Regions from separate parts of the Micromonospora sp. URMC 106 genome, predicted to be linked through region 2. Evidence: riboswitches for the same ligand, from Rfam matches in the RefSeq annotation. Region 2 holds a riboswitch; the other holds the start of a gene.
What was found. A riboswitch is a leader RNA that binds a small molecule or an ion and turns the genes downstream of it on or off. The one in region 2 is predicted to bind thiamine pyrophosphate.
Positions count from the first base shown of each region.

Region 1 (9,524 bases), on a different contig from region 2:
CGGCCCCGGCCGCGTCGGCGACGACCCGCCGCCAGCTCGGCACGCCGTCGTTGACCGTGTCCGCGAACCATGGCGCGACCAGCAGCGTCGGCAGCTCGGGCTGCTCGTCGTACGCCTGCCGGATGCGGTCCAGGAAGCGGGCCCGGATGATGCAGCCGCCCCGCCAGATCGTCGCGGTGCCGCCCAGGTCGATGCCCCAGTCGTACTCCCGGGAGCCGGCCCGGATGTGGTCGAAGCCCTGCGCGTACGCGACGATCTTGGAGGCGAGCAACGCGCGGCGGACGTCCTCGACGAACGTCTCCCGGTCGCCGACCTGCCACTTCCCGCCCGCGTCCGGGAACGCCCGGCGCGCCGCCGCGCGCTGGTCGGCGTGCCCGGACAGCGACCGGGCGAAGGTCGCCTCGGCGATGCCCGTGATGGGGATGCCCAGGTCGAGGGCGCTCTGCACCGTCCAGCGGCCGGTGCCCTTCTGCTCGGCGCGGTCCAGCACGACGTCCACGAACGCCCGGCCGGTGGCCGCGTCGGTGTGCGCCAGCACGTCGGCGGTGATCTCGATGAGGAAGGACTCCAGCTCGCCGGAGTTCCAGTCGCGGAAGATCTCCGCGATCTCCGCCGGCTCCGCCGACAGCCCGGCCCGCAGCAGGTCGTACGCCTCGGCGATGAGCTGCATGTCGGCGTACTCGATGCCGTTGTGCACCATCTTGACGAAGTGCCCGGCCCCGTCGGGCCCGATGTGCCGACAGCACGGCACCCCGTCCACCTGGGCGGCGATCCTCTCGAAGATCGGGCCCAGCTTGCGGTAGGACTCCGCGGACCCGCCGGGCATGATGCTCGGGCCGCGCAGCGCGCCCTCCTCGCCGCCGGAGACGCCGGTGCCGACGAAGTGCAGCCCGTGGCCCCGCAGCGCCTCCTCCCGTCGGCGGGTGTCGGCGAAGTGCGCGTTGCCGCAGTCGACGACGATGTCGCCGGGGTCGAGCAGCGGAACCAGTTCGTCGATCACGGCGTCGGTCGGCCCGCCCGCCTTGACCATCACGATCACCGCCCGGGGCCGCTCCAGCGAGGCGACGAAGTCGGCCATCGAGTCGGCCGGCAGGAACCGCCCCTCGTCGCCGTGCTCGGCGACCAGGCTGCGGGTGCGCTCCGGCGAGCGGTTGTGCACCGCCACGGTGAAGCCGTTGCGGGCCAGGTTCCGGGCCAGGTTCCGGCCCATCACCGCCAGCCCGGTCACGCCGATCTGCGCCGTCGCCCGCTCGGCCATCCGTCCGCCGCCTTCCTGCCGCCCGACACCTGCCGCTGCGACCGTATCGCGGCGCGCGGCGGACGCGAGGGCGTGTTCGGCAGCCCGCCGTCGCCGCGTTCCGCCCGGACCAGGCCGCTTACGGACGCAGCGACGCCGGGCGGGTGACGGGGAACACGATCAGCGGGCCGCCGGTCGTGCCGGTAATTCGCGTGCGCCCGACGGGCCGGGCGGATAGCGTGTGGGCATGCGTAACTGACGCCTCACCTCCGAGCCGGCCCGCCGCCCCGCGGCTGCGGTCCGCGTGCTCCCGGGCGTCCGCATTCCCACCTGCCGCCGAGGCGGCGGTGTCCTTCGAGGTCGCATCCGGGGAGCAGTCCCTGTCCCGCCCGACCGTCGCAGCCCGACGGTCGCCCCACGACGTGGGCCCCCGGCACCGGCCGCAGCGCCGGAGCCGACACGGCCCGCAGACTCAAGGAGGCACCGGATGCCCGCCAGGCGCAACCCGAAGAAGTCCCGCACCACCCTGTCCACGCCGCCCGCCGCCGACCTGACGCCGGTCAACCTCGACGAGGTCGCGGTCGCGCCGGTCGTGCCGGCGCTGCCGCTCGACCGGCCGGCGGCGCCGAAGGCCGGTCCGCCGGTCTCCGGCGCCGTCCGCGCCGGCGGTTCGCGCGGCCAGCGGGCCGGCCAGACCCGCCGGTACGCCTTCCGGCGTAGCTGACGGTCAGCGTGCTGCTCGGCACCTTCCGCCCGTTGATCGGCTGAGGCGTACGGGCCGGGTGGGGTCGTCGCGACGACCCCACCCGGCCCGTACGCCTCAGCCGATCAACGGGCGGAAGGTGCCGAGCAGCACGCTGACCGTCAGCGCCGCCCCGGCGAGCGCCGCGGCCCCGGCGATCAGCAGCCAGTCGGCGGCGACGAAGCGCTGCCGCCGGGCGACCGTACGCGGCGTGCCGGCGTCGAAGCCCCGGGCATCCATCGCCACGGCCAGCCGGGTGCCCCGCCGGATCGCGCCGACCAGCAGCGCGAAGGCCGTGGAGGCGAACAGCCGCAGCTTCGCCAGTGGGTCGCGGCCCGCCTCCACCCCCCGGGCCCGGCGGGCCATGGAGATCATCTGCCACTCCTGCCCGAGCAGCGGCACCAGCCGGAACGCCGCCAGCGCCCCGACGGCGAACCGGGCCGGCGCCCTCGCGTTCTGGATCAGGGCGTCCGCCAGGTCGGTGGGGTCGGTGGTGGCGAACACGATCACGCCGGGCAGCGCCACGGCGAACATGCGCAGCACCAGGCCGAGCGCGGTGAGCAGCACCCCGGAGGTGACCACCGCCGGACCGGCCTCGACCAGCACCCGGCCGGAGCGCTCGGCCGCGAAGAGCACCAGCGTCACCACGACGCCCACCGCGCCGACGAGCAGCGGCCAGGCCCGCCGGGCCAGCACCCGGTAGCGGACCCCGAACAGCGGCAGCACGGCCAGCTCGACCGCGATGGCGATCGCCGGGGCCACCGGGTCCAGGGTGGCGATCAGGACGAACGAGAACACCAGCGCCGCGGCGAGCTTCGCCACCGGGTTGCGCCGGGCCAGCGGCGCGCCCGGCGCGGCGACGGGCTCCAGACTGATCACGGCCGCTCCCGGCGGCCGGGACGGCGGAGGCGTCGGGTCGGCTCCGGGCCCGTCGTGGCCGTCCCCGGGTGACGGCTGGGTCGCGGGGTCGTCCTCGGGCCGGTCACGGGCGGTCCAGGGTGAGGCGCCGGTCCGCCAGGGCGGCCACGAACTCCGGGTCGTGGGTGACGGCGACCAGGCCGTGCCCGGCGTCGCGCAGCTCGGCGAAGAGGTCCACCAGCTCCAGCCAGGTCCGTCGGTCCTGGCCGAAGGTCGGTTCGTCGCAGACGAGCAGGCGTGGCGCGGTAGCCAGCGCCGTCGCCACGCTCAGCCGCCGCGCCTCGCCGCCGGAGAGGGTGTACGGGTTGGCCGCGGCGAGCTTCGTCAGCCGCAGCCGCGACAGCAGGTCGTCCACGGCGGAGCGGACCGCCGCCTCGGGCTGGCCGGTGCGGCGCGGGCCGAGCGCCAGCTCGTCGAAGACGGTGTTGGTGACGAACTGGTGCTCCGGGTCCTGGAAGACCGAGCCGATGCGGCGGGCCAGCGCCGGAGCGCGCCAGCGGTGCGGGGGAGTGCGGGCGTCGGCGCCGGCCAGTGCCGCCGTCGCCGCGACCCGGCCGGCGCCCGGCTTGAGCAGCCCGCCGAGCAGCAGCGCGAGGGTGGACTTCCCGGCCCCGTTCGGGCCGAGCACGGCGAGCGTCTCGCCGGCGCGTACCGCCAGGTCGACGGCGGCCAGCCGGGGCGGCAGGCCGAGCCGGTCGGCGGTGAGCAGCACGTCGCCGGCCGGCGCGGCGGCGTGGCGGGGCGGCACGGGGCGGCCGGGCACCCAGACGCCCTCGGCGGCGAGCGCGTCGCCGTGCGTGCCGAAGACGGCCTCGGGCGTGCCGTCCGCGCGGACGCCGCCCGACGGTTCGAGCACGACCACCCGGTCGACCAGGGGCAGCGCCTCGGCGACCCGGTGCTCGACCAGGATCAGCGTGGTGTCGGCGTCCAGCGCGCCGGCCACCGCCGCCCGGATCAGCGCGGCGCCAGCCGGGTCCAGGTTGGCGGTCGGCTCGTCGAGCAGCAGCAGCCCGGGACGCAGGGCCAGCACCCCGGCCAGGGCGAGGCGTTGCTGCTCCCCGCCGGAGAGGGCGGCGGTGGGCCGGTCCCGCGGGTACGGGAAGCCGACCCGGGCCAGCGCCTCGTCGACGCGGGGCCAGATCTCGTCGGCGGGGACCCCGCGGTTCTCCAGCCCGAACGCCACGTCGTCGCCGCTGCGGGCCATCACGAGCTGGGTCTCCGGATCCTGGAAGACGATGCCGACCCGCTCCCGGCCCTTGCGGGGGTCGAGCCCGTCGATCTCGACGGTGCCCTCCTGCTCGCCCGAGTCCTCCGGCAGCAACCCGGCCAGCGCGGCGAGCAGGGTGCTCTTGCCGGCCCCCGACGGCCCCAGCAGCAGCACCCGCTCACCGGCCTCGACGCGCAGGTCCACCCCGCGCACCGCCCACGCCCGACGACCGGCGTGCCGCCACCCGAACCCCCGCAGCGTCACCGCTCCCATGTTCGGCACGCCCTCTCCCGCCCGTCGACCACGGGGTTGTCGCCGTTCGACGCGGCGTGTGCGGGCGACAACCTCATGGTCAACGCGGTTCCGTCGGGTCGGTTCGGTGGGCGCGGGTCAGATGGCGGCGCGTTCGCGGCCGGCGGGGAAGCGGTCCAGGGCGCCCGTGCCGGCCAGGGCGCGGGTGAGCGCCCACCCGCCGGCGCCGGCGACGACCGTGGCGCTGACGACGGTGAGCAGGGCGTACGGGATCCGGTAGCTGCCGAGCGCGTAGTCGACGTTCCAGACGAAGAAGTCGAACAGCGCCGCGCCCAGGCCGGTCAGCGCGCCGGCGAGCAGCGCGGTGGGCAGCCGGAACGAGCGGTACCGGAACGCGGCGAACGCCACCTCGGCACCGAGCCCCTGGATCAGGCCCTGGACGATGGTGATGCCGCCCCACTCGGAGCCGAGCAGCGCGGAGACCGTCGCGGCCACCGCCTCGCAGAAGAGCGCCGCGCCGGGCTTGCGGACCACCAGGCCGCCGAGCACGGCCGGGACCAGCCACACGCCGTACATGATCGCCTGGCCGGCCGGGAAGAACGCGAACGCCGGGTCGACGGCCCGCCACAGCAGCCCCCAGGCCCAGAAGATGACGCCGAACGCCACCGCGATCACCGCGGCGACGACGACGTCGAGTGTGCGCCACCGGGTGGTCGTGTTGTCTCGCATGATGTGCTCCCAGTCCTGAACGCGAACCAGGAGAAGACGCACGCCGCGCCCGGTGTGCCGGACGTCGACGCGGCTGGAGGTCGACCGAACTCCCTGCGCTGGCATTACCCAGATCAGGTTCGAGGGTCTGCGGGCGGTGCCCGCACTCTCAGCGCTGTGCGCTCCCCTGTCGGATGTGAAGTTGTCGCGCCGACGCTAACACCTTTGAAGATCATCGAGCAAAGTGATCTTTTCGCAGGTCACCCGCGCGTTCGATCGACCCCGTCGATTCCGGCCGGTAGTCTCGGGCGGCCACCGGCACAAGCGGCAGAGGGACACGTACGTGACATCCGAGGTTGACCGCGGGGCGCCCGAGGGCGGGCGGGGGGCGGTGGGCGCGGCCGCGCCGGACATACCGCCGACGGAGCCGGCGGATGGCGGAGCCTGGCGGCTCGGGTCCGTCGAGGCGCTCGCGGGCCTGCTGGTCCTGCTGGTCGTCTTCCGGGAGCCGATCGCCCGCGCACTGTCCGCGCCCCGGCTGCAGACCTGGACCACCGTCTTCGTCTCGGTCATGGTGCAGGCGGTGCCGTTCCTGGTCTTCGGCGTGATCCTCTCCGCGGTGATCGCGGTCTTCGTGCCCCGGTCGTTCTGGGCCCGGGCGCTGCCGCGACACCCCGCGCTCGCGGTGCCGGTGGCGAGCGCGGCCGGCGTGGTGCTCCCCGGCTGCGAGTGCGGTTCGGTGCCGATCGCCGGGTCGCTGATCCGGCGCGGGGTCACCCCGGCCGCGGCGCTGGCCTTCCTGCTCGCCGCCCCGGCGATCAACCCGATCGTGCTCACCGCCACCGCGGTGGCGTTCCCCGACGACCCGGAGATGGTCCTCGGCCGTGGCGTGGCCAGCCTCGTCGTCGCGATGGTCATGGGCTGGCTGTGGCTGCGCCTCGGCCGGGCCGACTGGATCCGGCTGCCCCGCCGGCCCGAGCTGGACGACGGCTCGCGCGGGCGGGCGTTCTGGGCGGCGGTCCGGCACGACGTCACGCACGCCGGCGGGTTCCTGGTGATCGGCGCGGCGGCCGCCGCCACGATCAACGTCGTCGTGCCCGAGCGCTGGTTGCAGACCCTCGCCGACGAGCCGGTGCTCTCGGTGCTCGCGCTGGCCGTGCTCGCGGTGCTGCTCTCCCTCTGCTCCGAGGCCGACGCCTTCGTCGCCGCCTCGCTGTCGCAGTTCTCGCTGACCTCCCGACTTGTCTTCCTGGTGGTGGGGCCGATGGTCGACCTCAAGCTCATCGCGATGCAGGCCGGCGTCTTCGGCCGGCGGTTCGCGCTGCGGTTCGCCCCCGCCACCCTCGCGGTGGCCGTGGCGGTCGCCGCCGCGACCGGGGCGGTGCTGCTGTGAACCGGCAGGCGCAGGCCGTCGTCCTGCTGCTGCTCGGGGGCGCGGTGGTCCGGGCCAGCCTCACCGACCTGCACCTGCGCTACGTCAAGGAGGGGCTGCGTCCCTTCCTCGTCGCCGCGGGCCTGCTGCTGGTGGTCGCCGCGGTCATGACCCTCTGGTACGAGCTGCGCCCGCTCCTGCGGCGCACCGGCCTGCCCCCGTCGGCCGACGGGCACGACGCCGACCACGACGGGCACGGCCACCACGAGCCACGGGTGGGCTGGCTGCTGATCCTGCCGGTGCTGGGCCTGCTCCTGGTCGCCCCGCCCGCCCTCGGCTCGTACGCGGCAGGGCAGGCCGGCACCGCGCTCTCCGCCCGGCAGCAACCCTCCGACTACCCGCCCCTGCCCGACGGCGACCCGGCGCAGGTCACCGTGCTCGACTACGCCTCCCGGGCGCTGTTCGACCGGGGCGCCTCCATCGGGCAGCGCCGGGTCCGGCTGACCGGCTTCGTCACCACCGGCCCCGACGGTCGGCCGCTGCTGGCCCGCATCGTGCTCTCCTGCTGCGCCGCCGACGGGCGGCCGGTCAAGCTGGGCCTGACCGGCGCCGTGCCCGAGGGGCTCGCCGACGACACCTGGATCGAGGTGACCGGCCGCTACAGCGACCGGATCGCCCGGGACCCGGTCAACGACGCCGAGATCCCGTACCTGGACGTGGAGTCCTGGCGGCAGGTGCCCGTGCCCCGACGTCAGTACGAGTGACCCGCGCCCGCCCTGGGTAGGCTGGCGATCATGCGGATCGACGCCCGGGGGCTCACGTTCGACGTACGCGTCGGCGGTCCGGAGGGCGGCGCGCCCGTCCTGCTGCTGCACGGCTTCCCGCAGCACAGCGGGGAGTGGGACGACGTGGTCCCGACCCTGCACGCCGCCGGCCTGCGCACGTACGCGCTCGACCAGCGCGGCTACTCGCCCGGCGCGCGGCCCGAGGCGGTCGAGGCGTACCGGATGCCGGAGCTGGTGGCCGACGCGGTGGCCGTGCTGGACGCGCTGGGCGTCGACGCGGCGCACCTGGTGGGGCACGACTGGGGCGCGATGGTGGCCTGGGACCTGGCCGCCCGGCACCCGCAGCGGGTCCGCACGCTGACCGCGGTCTCCGTGCCGCACCCCGCCGCGATGGCGCACGCGCTGGCCGAGGATCCGGGGCAGAAGGCCCGCTCGGCGTACATCGCGCTGTTCCGCAAGCCGGGCACGGCGGAGAAGGCACTGCTGGCGCTGGGCGCGACGGGGCTGCGCCGGATGCTGCACGGCGTCGGCGGCGACGGGCGGGTGGCCGCGTACGCCGACCCGATGCGCGAGCCCGGCGCGCTGACGGCCGCCCTGAACTGGTACCGGGCGATGTCCCGCCGGGACATGGCGGCCACCGGGCCCGTGCCGGTGCCGACCACCTTCGTGTGGAGCGACCGCGACATCGCGATCGGCCGGAGCGCCGCCGAGGCGTGCGCCGCGCACGTGGGCGCCGACTACCGTTTCGTCGAGCTGCCCGGGGTGAGCCACTGGATCCCCGACGAGGCGCCCGCGAAGCTGGCCGAGGCGATCCTGGCCCGGGTGCGGCCCCCGGCCTGACGGCGGGGCGCCGCCCGGCGCCGGAGGCGGCCGGGCGTCCTGGACGGACGGACGACATGGACGGAGGAGACATGACGGTGAGCGCCGAGGACTACCTGGCCGTGGTGACCGACACGATGCGCCGGGTGGCCACGAGCCAACGGGAGGCGGTGGGGCGGGCCGCCGACCTGATCGCCGAGGCGGTGCGTGCCGACGGGGTGGTCCACGCCTTCGGCACCGGCCACTCGGAGGCGCTGGCGATGGAGATCGCCGGCCGGGCCGGCGGGCTGGTGCCGACCAACCGGATCGCCCTGCGGGATCTCGTGCTGGTCGGCGGCGCGCCGGCCGACGTGCTCGGGCCGCTGCTGGAGCGCGATCCGTCGGTGGCCCACCGCCTCTACGAGCTGGCCCCGGTCGGCCCCCGGGACGTCTTCGTGCTGGCCTCGAACTCCGGCGTCAACGGCGCGATGGTGGAGTTCGCGTCCCTGGTGAAGGCGAAGGGGCACGGGCTGGTCGCGATCACGTCGGCGCAGCACTCCGGGCAGATGACCTCGCGCCACCCGTCGGGCCGCAAGCTCGCCGACTTCGCCGACGTGGTGCTCGACAACGGCGCCCCGTACGGCGACGCGACGCTGCCGCTGCCCGGGGGCGGCGCGGTCGGCGCGGTCTCCTCCATCACGGCGGCGCTGCTGGCGCAGCAGATCACGGTCGAGGTGGTGGCGCGGCTGCTGGCCGCGGGGGAGCGGCCCCCGGTCTACCTGTCGGCCAACATCGCCGGCGGCGACGAGCACAACAACGCCCTGGAGGCCCGGTACGCCGGCCGGATCCGCCGCGGCTCCTGACGGCGCCGTACCGGGGCGCCTCCACCGGGAACACGAGCCGGTTTCGTGGCTCCGTCGGTGGGGCATCAGCGTTGCTGCCGACGGGCCCACCCCGTCGGCAGTACCGTCTGACCGGAGGTAGCCCGTGTCCAAGGAAACCGAGCGGCAACGCTGGCAGCGCAACTTCGCGGACCTGTTGCAGGAGTTGCGGGTCGCCCAGACGGGTGTGCAGATCCTCTTCGCCTTCCTGCTCACCCTGCCGTTCAGCAACGGTTTCACGCGCACGAGCGGCTTCCAGAAGGACGTCTACATCGTCGCGCTGCTGTCGGCGGCCGCCGCGACCGCGATGATCATCTCCCCGGTGGCGTTCCACCGGGCGCTGTTCCGCCAGGGCCGCAAGCCGGAGCTGGTCCGCTTCGCCCACCGGATGGCCAGCGGCGGCCTCGCCTTCATGCTGATCTCGATGGTCAGCGCGGTGCTCCTGATCACCGACTTCGTGCTGGACCGGGGTGTCGCCCTGGTGCTCAGCGGCATCACCGGGCTCTGGTTCCTCACCTTCTGGGTGTTCCTGCCGTTCGCCCGGCGCAACTGGGGCGAGGACGACGTCGACGACGAGGACGACGACCGGGCGAGCCTTCCCGGCGACTGACGCGCGCCGACGAA
Region 1 covers NZ_JBPQTP010000087.1:4,547-14,070, forward strand. The annotation lists gene gndA (NADP-dependent phosphogluconate dehydrogenase) at 1-1,258, opposite strand, end outside; gene ACSNOB_RS23430 (hypothetical protein) at 1,725-1,961, shown strand; gene ACSNOB_RS23435 (energy-coupling factor transporter transmembrane component T family protein) at 2,058-2,858, opposite strand; gene ACSNOB_RS23440 (ABC transporter ATP-binding protein) at 2,962-4,377, opposite strand; gene ACSNOB_RS23445 (ECF transporter S component) at 4,495-5,085, opposite strand; TPP riboswitch at 5,158-5,263, opposite strand; gene ACSNOB_RS23450 (permease) at 5,456-6,457, shown strand; gene ACSNOB_RS23455 (TIGR03943 family putative permease subunit) at 6,454-7,200, shown strand; gene ACSNOB_RS23460 (alpha/beta fold hydrolase) at 7,231-8,061, shown strand; gene ACSNOB_RS23465 (sugar isomerase domain-containing protein) at 8,133-8,882, shown strand; gene ACSNOB_RS23470 (DUF6328 family protein) at 9,007-9,510, shown strand.
Region 1: it holds a riboswitch for thiamine pyrophosphate, as region 2 does, so the genes downstream of both, ACSNOB_RS23445 (ECF transporter S component) here and thiE (thiamine phosphate synthase) in region 2, are expected to answer to the same signal.

Region 2 (9,524 bases):
TCCCCGGTGTCAAGGAGGACGTGGTCGAGCTCGTCATGAACATCAAGGAGCTCTGCGTCAGCTCCGAGCACGACGAGCCGGTCAGCATGTACCTGCGCAAGCAGGGCCCGGGCGACGTGACCGCGGGTGACATCCAGCCGCCGGCCGGCGTCTCGGTGCACAACCCGGACCTCAAGCTCGCCACCCTCAACGGCAAGGGCCGGCTCGACATGGAGCTGACCGTCGAGCGGGGCCGCGGCTACGTCACGGCGGCGCAGAACAAGCAGGCGGGCGCCGAGATCGGCCGGATCCCGGTCGACTCGATCTACTCGCCCGTGCTCAAGGTGACCTACCGCGTCGAGGCGACCCGTGTCGAGCAGCGGACCGACTTCGACCGGCTGATCATCGACGTCGAGACCAAGCCGTCGATGGGTCCGCGTACGGCGCTGGCCTCGGCCGGTTCGACGCTGGTGGAGCTGTTCGGTCTGGCCCGGGAGCTGGACGAGACCGCCGAGGGCATCGACATCGGGCCGTCCCCGCAGGACGCCCAGCTCGCGGCGGACCTGGCGCTGCCGATCGAGGAGCTGGACCTGACCGTCCGCTCCTACAACTGCCTCAAGCGCGAGGGCATCAACTCCGTTGGTGAGCTCATCGGGCGTACCGAGGCCGACCTCCTCGACATCCGCAACTTCGGCCAGAAGTCGATCGACGAGGTCAAGATGAAGCTCGCCGGGATGGGTCTCGGGCTGAAGGACTCGGCTCCGAACTTCGACCCGGCGCACGTCGTGGACGCCTTCGGCGAGGCCGACTACGACACCGACGACTACCGCGAGACCGAGCAGCTCTAGTCCGCGCTGCCGCCACACCTGAGGAGCACCAAGCATGCCCACGCCCACCAAGGGCCCCCGCCTCGGCGGCAGCCCCGCGCACGAACGGCTCATGCTGGCCAACCTGGCCACCGCGCTGTTCCAGCACGGCAAGATCCAGACCACCGAGACGAAGGCCCGGCGGCTGCGTCCGCTGGCCGAGCAGCTCATCACCAAGGCCAAGCGCGGCGACCTGGCGTCCCGCCGGCGGGTGCTGGGCGTCGTCAAGGACAAGGACGTGGTCTACGCCCTGTTCGACCAGATCGCGCCCCGGTACGCCAACCGCAACGGTGGCTACACCCGGATCGTGAAGACCGGTCCGCGCAAGGGTGACGCCGCGCCGATGGCGATCATCGAGCTGGTCGAGGAGCTTCAGGTCGCCGAGCCGAAGGCGAACAAGAAGACCGCGGCCCGCAAGGCCGCGCAGCAGGACAAGGTCGAGGCGCTCGCCCCGGCGGAGGAGACCCCGAAGTCGAACTCGGGCGACCAGGACGCCGAGGCGCCCGTGTCGGCGTCCGGCGACACCGCCGCCGCCCGCGAGGACAGCGACGAGGCCGGCGAGAACGACAAGGCCTGATCCAGGCCACCGTCGGGCCCGGCATCCCTCACGGGGTGCCGGGCCCGACCCATGAGGCGGAGGTACGAGTGGACGAGCGCACCCGGCTCCGACTGGACGTCGCGTACGACGGGTCGGGCTTCTCCGGCTGGGCCGCCCAGCCGACCCGGCGCACGGTCGCCGGGGTGCTCGTGGAGACCCTCGACCTGGTGCTCGGCGCGGGCACGGCGACCGGGTTGACCGTGGCGGGCCGCACCGACGCCGGGGTGCACGCCACCGGGCAGGTGTGCCACGTCGACCTGCCCACCGCCGTGTGGCGGGAGCACGAGGGGCGGCTGCTGCGCCGGCTGGCCCGGCTGCTCCCCACCGACGTGCGGGTGCGGGCGATGGCCGAGGTGCCCGCCGACTTCGACGCCCGGTTCTCCGCCACCTTCCGCCGCTACGAGTACCGGGTGACCGACGCGCCGTGGGGCGCCGAGCCGTTGCGCCGGCACGAGGTGCTGGCCTGGCCGAAGCCGCTCGACCTGGACGCGCTGAACGCCGCCGCGGCGGGACTGGTGGGGGAGCACGACTTCGCCGCGTACTGCCGGCGCAAGGAGAACGCCACCACGCTGCGGGAGGTGACCCGGCTGGACTGGCGGCGGGACCCGGACGGCATCCTCGTCGCGACCGTGCAGGCCGACGCGTTCTGCCAGGCGATGGTGCGCAGCCTGGTCGGCGCGATGCTGGTCGCCGGGGACGGGCGCCGGCCCGTCGAGTGGCCGGGCAGCCTGCTCACCCGCCGGGATCGCGCCAGCGAGGTGACCGTGGCGCCGGCGCACGGGCTGACCCTGGTCGCCGTGGGCTACCCGGACGACCCGGCCGAGTACGCCCGCCGCGCCGAGGCGACCCGGCGGCTGCGCGTACCCCTGGAGGGCTGACCGCCGGGACGGCGCACGACCGGGCGCGGGACCTGCTGCGGGGCCCGGATCGACCTGGGCGGGTGCCGGCGTCGGTGGGGCCGCGCGGAACGGGTGCGCGGCCCCGTGGCCCGCGCACCCGTCCACACCGGAGGTGCCGTCACTCGCCCGGCAGATCCCCGCCGTCCTGTGTGCCGGTGCGGTCCGCGCCCTCGTCGGTCGGCTGGCCGGCCGTCCCGCCGTCGGCGCGGCGCTCCAGCACACCCCGGTTCAGGTGCAGCTCGATCATGTCGAAGAGGACCTCGCGGGCCTTCGTGTCGCCGGACCGGATGGTCTCGCCGTCGCTGCGGGCGACCACCGCGTACGCGAGGTAGTGGCCGCGCACCTGCCAGCCGACCCGGGCCGGCGCGGTGGCGATCGCCTCGGTGTCGTCGTCGGCGGCCATGCCCCGGAACCGGCCCTCCCGCTCGTCGAGCAGCTGCCGGATCCGGTCCCGGGCGCGTTCGGCGTTGGCCCGGTCGGTGAGGTTGAACAGGCCGGTGGTGACCAGGAGGTCGCCGTCGGGCGTCCGCAGCGTGGCGCGGACCACCTGGTTGCAGCCGAGGCGGTCCAGCAGGTCGGCGACCTCCCCGGTGGCCGCCACCGCGCAACTGGCGCTGGAGTGGGTCTTGAGCACCTGGTAGGCGGGCTGCCCGTCGGCGACGACGAGCTGCTTGCCCGGGAAGAGTTCCTTGGCCGTCAGCGGCGCCTGGTCGGTGTCCCGGGAGTCCAGGTCGTGCGCCCCGGCCTCGGCCGACTCGGCGACCTCCGGCTGCCCGGTGGGCGTGGCCTGCGGCGTCTTGTCGCGCTCGTCGAGCAGGGCGGCGGCGCCGAGGCCGCAGAGCGCGAGCAGCACGAGCACGGCCGCGCCGCCGACCAGCACCTGCCACAGCCGGCCGCCGCCGCGCTGTGGCACGGGCCGTCCGGCCGGCGCGGGTGTCTCGACCGCCAGGGGCGGCTCGACCGGTGGCGGCAGCTGTGCGGCCGGTGCCGGCGGCACCTGTTCGTACGGCGTGGGGGACGCCTGCGCGTGCGGCGGGGACGGCACCGGGGCGGCGGCGCGGACCGGTTCCGGCCCGGCGGAAGGCAGCGCGACCTGGTTGGCCCGGGGCAGCGACGGCGTCGGGAAGCGGGACGGGGAGGGGCCGGCCGGGGGCGGCGGACCGGCACCGAGCACCGACCGGTCGGACCCGGGCTCCGGGTACTCCATGTATGCGTCCTCATCGGACTCGTACCGATACACCATGACGCCCAGAGTAGGAGCCATTGTCCCTTTAGGGGGTAATAATGGAAAATTGTGGGCTTAGCTGTTTCGTGTCGTGCTGGGCCGTCCCCCGGACCCCGACCGGACGGCGGCGACGGCGGTGCGAGAATTGCCGGCGTGACCGGCGACCACTACTTCACCGCTGAGCCCGCGACGGCCGCCCACCCGCGCGAGGTCGAGTTCTCCGTCGCCGGCCGCGACTACACCCTCGCCTCGTCCGGCGGCGTCTTCTCCGCCGCGCGCCTCGACCCCGGCACGGCGGTCCTGCTGCGCAAGGCGGAGCTGCCGCCCGCCGGCACCACCGGCGCCCTGCTCGACCTCGGCTGCGGCTTCGGGCCGATCACCTGCGTGCTGGCCACCTCGGCGCCCACGGCGACCGTTTGGGCCGTCGACGTCAACGAGCGGGCCCGCGAGCTGACCGCGGCCAACGCGGCACGGGTCGGCGCGGCCGACCGGGTGCGGGTCGCCGCACCGGACGACGTGCCCGCCGACGTGACGTTCGCCCAGCTCTGGTCCAACCCGCCGATCCGGGTCGGCAAGGACGAGCTGCACCGGATGCTGCTGCGCTGGCTGCCCCGGCTCGCCCCGGACGGGGTCGCCTGGCTGGTCGTCGCCCGCCACCTGGGCGGCGACTCGCTGCACCGCTGGCTGGTCGAGCAGGGTTGCCAGGTCGGGCGGCACGCCAGCCAGAAGGGCTACCGGGTGCTGCGCGTGACCCGGTAAATGGTTGGGCCACCCGGCGGGTGCTCGGGCAGGATGCCCGCGTGGGATACGTGGACGTGGCAGGGGTCGGGCACATCCTCCCCGACGGCCGGGAACTCTTCACCGACGTGTCGTTCCGGGTCGGGGAGGGCGCCAAGGTGGCCCTGGTCGGGCCCAACGGCGCCGGCAAGACGACACTGCTGCGGATGGTCGCCGGCGACCTGCCGGTGAAGACCGGCGCGATCGCCCGGGCCGGGGGGCTGGGCGTGATGCGCCAGTTCATCGGCATGATCGGCGACGAGTCCACGCTGGCGGACCTGGCGCTGTCGCTGGCCCCGCCGGCGCTGCGCGACGCCGGGCGCCGGCTCGCCGAGACCGAGGCGGCCATGCGGGCGGCCGAGGTGCGCGGCAAGTACAGCACCGCCGCCGGCAAGGCCCAGCTGGCGTACGCGGACGCGCTCGCGGCCTGGGGCGAGACCGGCGGGTACGACGCGGAGGTGCTCTTCGACACCGTCGCCACCATCGTGCTCGACCTGCCCTGGGACGCCGCCCGGGAACGCCCCGTCCGGACCCTCTCCGGCGGTCAGCAGAAACGCTTCGCCCTCGAACTGCTGCTGCGCGGCCCCGACGAGGTGCTGCTCCTCGACGAGCCGGACAACTTCCTCGACGTGCCCGGCAAGCGCTGGCTGGAGGGCCGGCTGCGCGAGTCCGGCAAGTCGGTGCTCTACGTCTCGCACGACCGGGAGCTGCTGGCGCACACCGCCGACCGGGTGGTCGCCGTGGAGGGCGGCAGCGCCTGGGTGCACCCCGGCGGCTTCGCGAGCTGGCACGAGGCGCGGGTGGCCCGGCACGCCCGCCTCGACGAGCTGCGCCGGCGCTGGGACGAGGAGCACCAGAAGCTGCGCGAGCTGATGCTGATGTACAAGCAGAAGGCCGCGTACAACGACGGGATGGCGTCGCGCTACCAGGCCGCGCAGACCCGGCTGCGCAAGTTCGAGGAGGCCGGGCCGCCGCCCGTACCCCCGAAGGACCAGGACATCCGGATGCGGCTGACCGGCGGGCGGACCGGCAAGCGCGCGGTCGTCTGCGAGCAACTGGAGCTCGACGGCCTGACCTACCCGTTCGACCTGGAGATCTGGTACGGCGACCGGGTGGCGGTGCTCGGCGCCAACGGGACGGGCAAGTCGCACTTCCTCCGGCTGCTGGCCCGGGGCGGCACCGACCCGGACCCGGCCAACGGCCCGGTCGACGGCGCGGCGGCGCTCGCGCCGGTCGCGCACGGCGGGGTGGCCCGGCTCGGCGCGCGGGTGCGCCCGGGACACTTCTCGCAGACCCACGACCGGCCGGAGCTGATGGCGAAGACGCTCGTCGAGATCCTCTGGCGGGGCGACGAACACCGGGCCGGCATGGACCGGCACGCGGCGATGGCGGCGCTGAGCCGCTACGAGCTGGCCGGGCAGGGCGACCAGCGCTTCGGCACCCTATCCGGCGGGCAGCAGGCACGCTTCCTGGTGCTGCTGCTGGAGCTGTCCGGCGCGACGCTGCTGCTGCTCGACGAGCCCACCGACAACCTCGACCTCGCCTCGGCCGAGGCGCTGGAGGCCGGGCTGACCGCGTTCGAGGGCACCGTGGTCGCGGTGACCCACGACCGCTGGTTCACCCGCTCCTTCGACCGGTTCGTGCTCTTCCGGGGCGACAACGAGGTGGTGGAGACCCCGGAGCCGGTCTGGGACGTGGCGTGATCCCCGCCGACCTGGCCGACCGCCTCTGCGCGGTCGGCGGGGTCGTCGCCGTCGCCCTCGGCGGCAGCCGGGCCCGGGGCGAGCACCGGCCCGACTCCGACTGGGACCTCGGCCTCTACTACCGGGGCGAGCTGGACGTGCCGGGGCTGCGCGCCGTCGCCGCCTCGGTCGCCGACGAGGAGGTCGAGCTGACCCCGCCCGGCGGCTGGGGGCCGTGGGTCGACGGCGGCGGGTGGCTGCGCGTCGGCGGGGCGGCGGTCGACTGGATCTACCGCGACCTCGACCGGGTGCACCGGATCTGGGCCGACTGCCGGGCCGGTCGCTACGAGGTCGGCGTGCAGGCCGGGCACCCGCTCGGGTTCTACTCGACCGCGTACGCCGGCGAGGTGGCGCTCTGCCGCGTGCTCGGCGACCCGACGGGCGAGCTGACCGCGTTGCGGGAGGAGACCCGCGCGTACCCGCCCGCCCTGGCCGACGCCCTGACGGCCGGCGGGTGGGAGGCCCGGTTCCTGGTCGACGGCGCGGCCAAGGCGGTGGTGGCCGGCGACAGCGGGTACGTGGCCGGCTGCCTGTTCCGGGTGGTCGGCGTACTCGCCCAGGTGCTGCACGCCCGGGCCGGGCGGTGGCTGGTCAACGAGAAGGGCATGATCGCGTCCGCCGGGCGGCTGCCGGGCGCCCCGCCCGATTTCGCCCGGCGGTCACACGCGCTGCTCGGCGCTGTCGGGCACACCCCGGACGAACTCGCCGCCACGCTCTCCGCCGCCCGTCGACTCGTCGCCGACGTGCTCGACTGAACCCGAGGTACGCGGCGCGGGCCGGGCCGGCCGGCATAGGGTTGATCTCGTGACTGAGATGACCTATCGCCGGCTGGGCGACTCCGGGCTCGTGGTGTCCGTGGTCGGCATCGGCTGCAACAACTTCGGCCGCAAGCTCGACCTCGACGGCACCCGGGCGGTGGTCGACGCCGCGCTCGACGCCGGGATCAACTTCTTCGACACCGCCGACATCTACGGCGAGCCGCAGGGCGGCTCCGAGGAACTGCTGGGCCAGGCGCTCAAGGGCCGGCGCGACGACGTGGTGGTGGCCACCAAGTTCGGCATGGACATGCACGGGCTCAACGGCCCGGACTTCGGCGCCCGGGGCGCACGGCGCTACATCGCCCGGGCCGTGGAGGCGTCGCTGCGCCGGCTCGGCACCGACCACATCGACCTGTACCAGATGCACGAGCCCGATCCCGGCACCCCGATCGACGAGACGCTCGCCGCGCTCGACGACCTGGTCCGCGCCGGCAAGGTGCGCTACCTGGGCAACTCCAACTTCGCCGGCTGGCAGATCGCCGACGCGGACTGGGTGGCGTCGTCCAACGGCCGGTCCCGGTTCATCAGCGCGCAGAACCACTACAGCCTGCTGGAACGCTCGGTCGAGACCGAGGTCATCCCCGCCTGCGAGCGGTTCGGCCTCGGCATGCTGCCGTTCTTCCCGCTGGCCAACGGGCTGCTCACCGGCAAGTACAGGCGCGACCAGGCCCCGCCGGCCGGCAGCCGGCTCGCCGGTGGCGGCCGCTACGCCCAGCGCCTCGCCGCCGCCGACTGGGACACCATCGAGGCGATCGAGGCGTACGCGGCCGAGCGGGGGCTGTCGATGCTCCAGGTGGCGATCGGCGGGCTTGCCGCCCAGCCGGCGGTGACGTCGGTGATCGCCGGCGCCACCACGCCCGAGCAGGTGCGGGCCAACGCGGAGGCGGGCGCCTGGCAGCCCACCGACGAGGATCTCGACGCCCTGCGCGTCATCCTCTGAGCCACGCCGGCACGGCCCCGACACGTGTGGCGGAGGGCATCCCGACAGCATGACGTAACCGGGCCCTCACCCACCGCCCCGGCCGTCGGGATCGGACGCTCGGTGTGAAATCCGCGTCCCGCCCTTGGCGGATCCGGCGATCCGTCGTACGGTGACACGCGCAAGTGACCCACGGGAGCCCGGTGCACCGGGCTGAGAGGGGGGCTGAGAGCCCCCGACCGTCGAACCTGATCCGGGTAATGCCGGCGCAGGGAGGAGTGTTGCCGTGCCGTCCCTGGGGCGACTGCATCTCATCACCGACACCCGACCCGGGCGGGATCCGCTGACCGTGCTGCGGGCCGCCCTGCCGGTGGCCCGCGCCGAGCTGGTCGTGCAGGTCCGCGTCACCGACGACGCGACCGACCGGGAGGCGTACGACCTGGCCCGCCGGGCGCTCGCGCTCTGCGCCCGGTACGACGCCACCTGCCTGGTCAACGACCGGCTGCACGTGGCGCTGGCGGTGGGCGCCGCCGGCGGGCACGTCGGCGCGGACGACCTGCCGGTCGGGGCTGCCCGCCGGGTGCTCGGCCCCGCCGCCGTGCTCGGGGCCACCGCCCGCGATCCGGGGACGGCCGCCGAGGCGGTCGCCGCCGGGGCCAGCTACCTGGGCGTGGGCCCCTGCCACGCCACCGACACCAAGACCGGCCTGCCGGCGCCGATCGGCCCGGCCGGGGTACGCGCCGTCGCCGACGCGGTGGCCGTGCCGGTCATCGCGATCGGTGGGGTGACCGCGGCGAACGCGCCCGCGCTGCTGGCCGCCGGGGCGTACGGGGTGGCGGTGGTGGGGGCGCTGTCCGGGGCGGCCGATCCGGCCCGGGCGACGGCGGAGCTGCTGGGAGCGCTGGGGTGCTGAGCCGACCGGACGTCGCCGTGGTGGGGGCGGGACCGGTCGGGTTGGGCATCGCCTGGCGCTGCGCGGCGCGCGGGCTCCGCGTCGTCGTGCACGACCCCGCCCCCGGTTCCGGCGCGTCCCACGTCGCCGCCGGGATGCTCGCCCCGGTCGCCGAGGCGTACTTCGGTGAGCACGAGCTGACCGGGCTGCTGACCGCCTCCGCCGCCCGCTGGCCGGCCTTCGCCGCCGAGCTGACCGCCGCCACCGGCGCGGACATCGGCTATCGGACCGAGGGCACCCTGATGGTCGGGCTCACCGCCGACGACCTGGCCGAGGCGCGGCGGCTGTGGGCGTACCAGCAGGGGCTCGGACTGCCGGTGACGCCGCTGCGCCCATCGGCGCTGCGGGACCGCGAGCCGGCGCTGGCGCCCCGGGTGCGCGGCGGCGCGCTCGCCGCCACCGACCACCAGGTCGACCCGCGTCGGCTGGTGCCGGCGCTGCGGGTGGCCGCCGAGCGGGCCGGCGCCGCGCTGGTGCCGACGGCCGTGCGCCGGCTGTCCGACGTGGACGCCCGCGTCACGGTGGTCGCGGCCGGCTGCGGCGCGGCGGCCCTGACCGGGTTGCCGGTGCGGCCGGTGAAGGGCCAGGTGCTGCGGCTCCGCGCGCCCGGCGGCGTCGCGCCGGGCTTCCGGCACGTCATCCGGGGGTACGCCGACGGCGAGCACGTCTATCTCGTCCCTCGCCACGACGGGGAGGTGGTGGTGGGCGCGACCGTGGAGGAGCGCGCCGACACCGACGTCTCCGCCGGG
Region 2 covers NZ_JBPQTP010000068.1:26,098-35,621, forward strand. The annotation lists gene ACSNOB_RS20570 (DNA-directed RNA polymerase subunit alpha) at 1-827, shown strand, start outside; gene rplQ (50S ribosomal protein L17) at 862-1,422, shown strand; gene truA (tRNA pseudouridine(38-40) synthase TruA) at 1,491-2,321, shown strand; gene ACSNOB_RS20585 (hypothetical protein) at 2,461-3,585, opposite strand; gene ACSNOB_RS20590 (class I SAM-dependent methyltransferase) at 3,721-4,326, shown strand; gene ACSNOB_RS20595 (ABC-F family ATP-binding cassette domain-containing protein) at 4,368-6,047, shown strand; gene ACSNOB_RS20600 (nucleotidyltransferase domain-containing protein) at 6,044-6,841, shown strand; gene ACSNOB_RS20605 (aldo/keto reductase) at 6,900-7,844, shown strand; TPP riboswitch at 8,007-8,115, shown strand; gene thiE (thiamine phosphate synthase) at 8,110-8,736, shown strand; gene thiO (glycine oxidase ThiO) at 8,730-9,524, shown strand, end outside.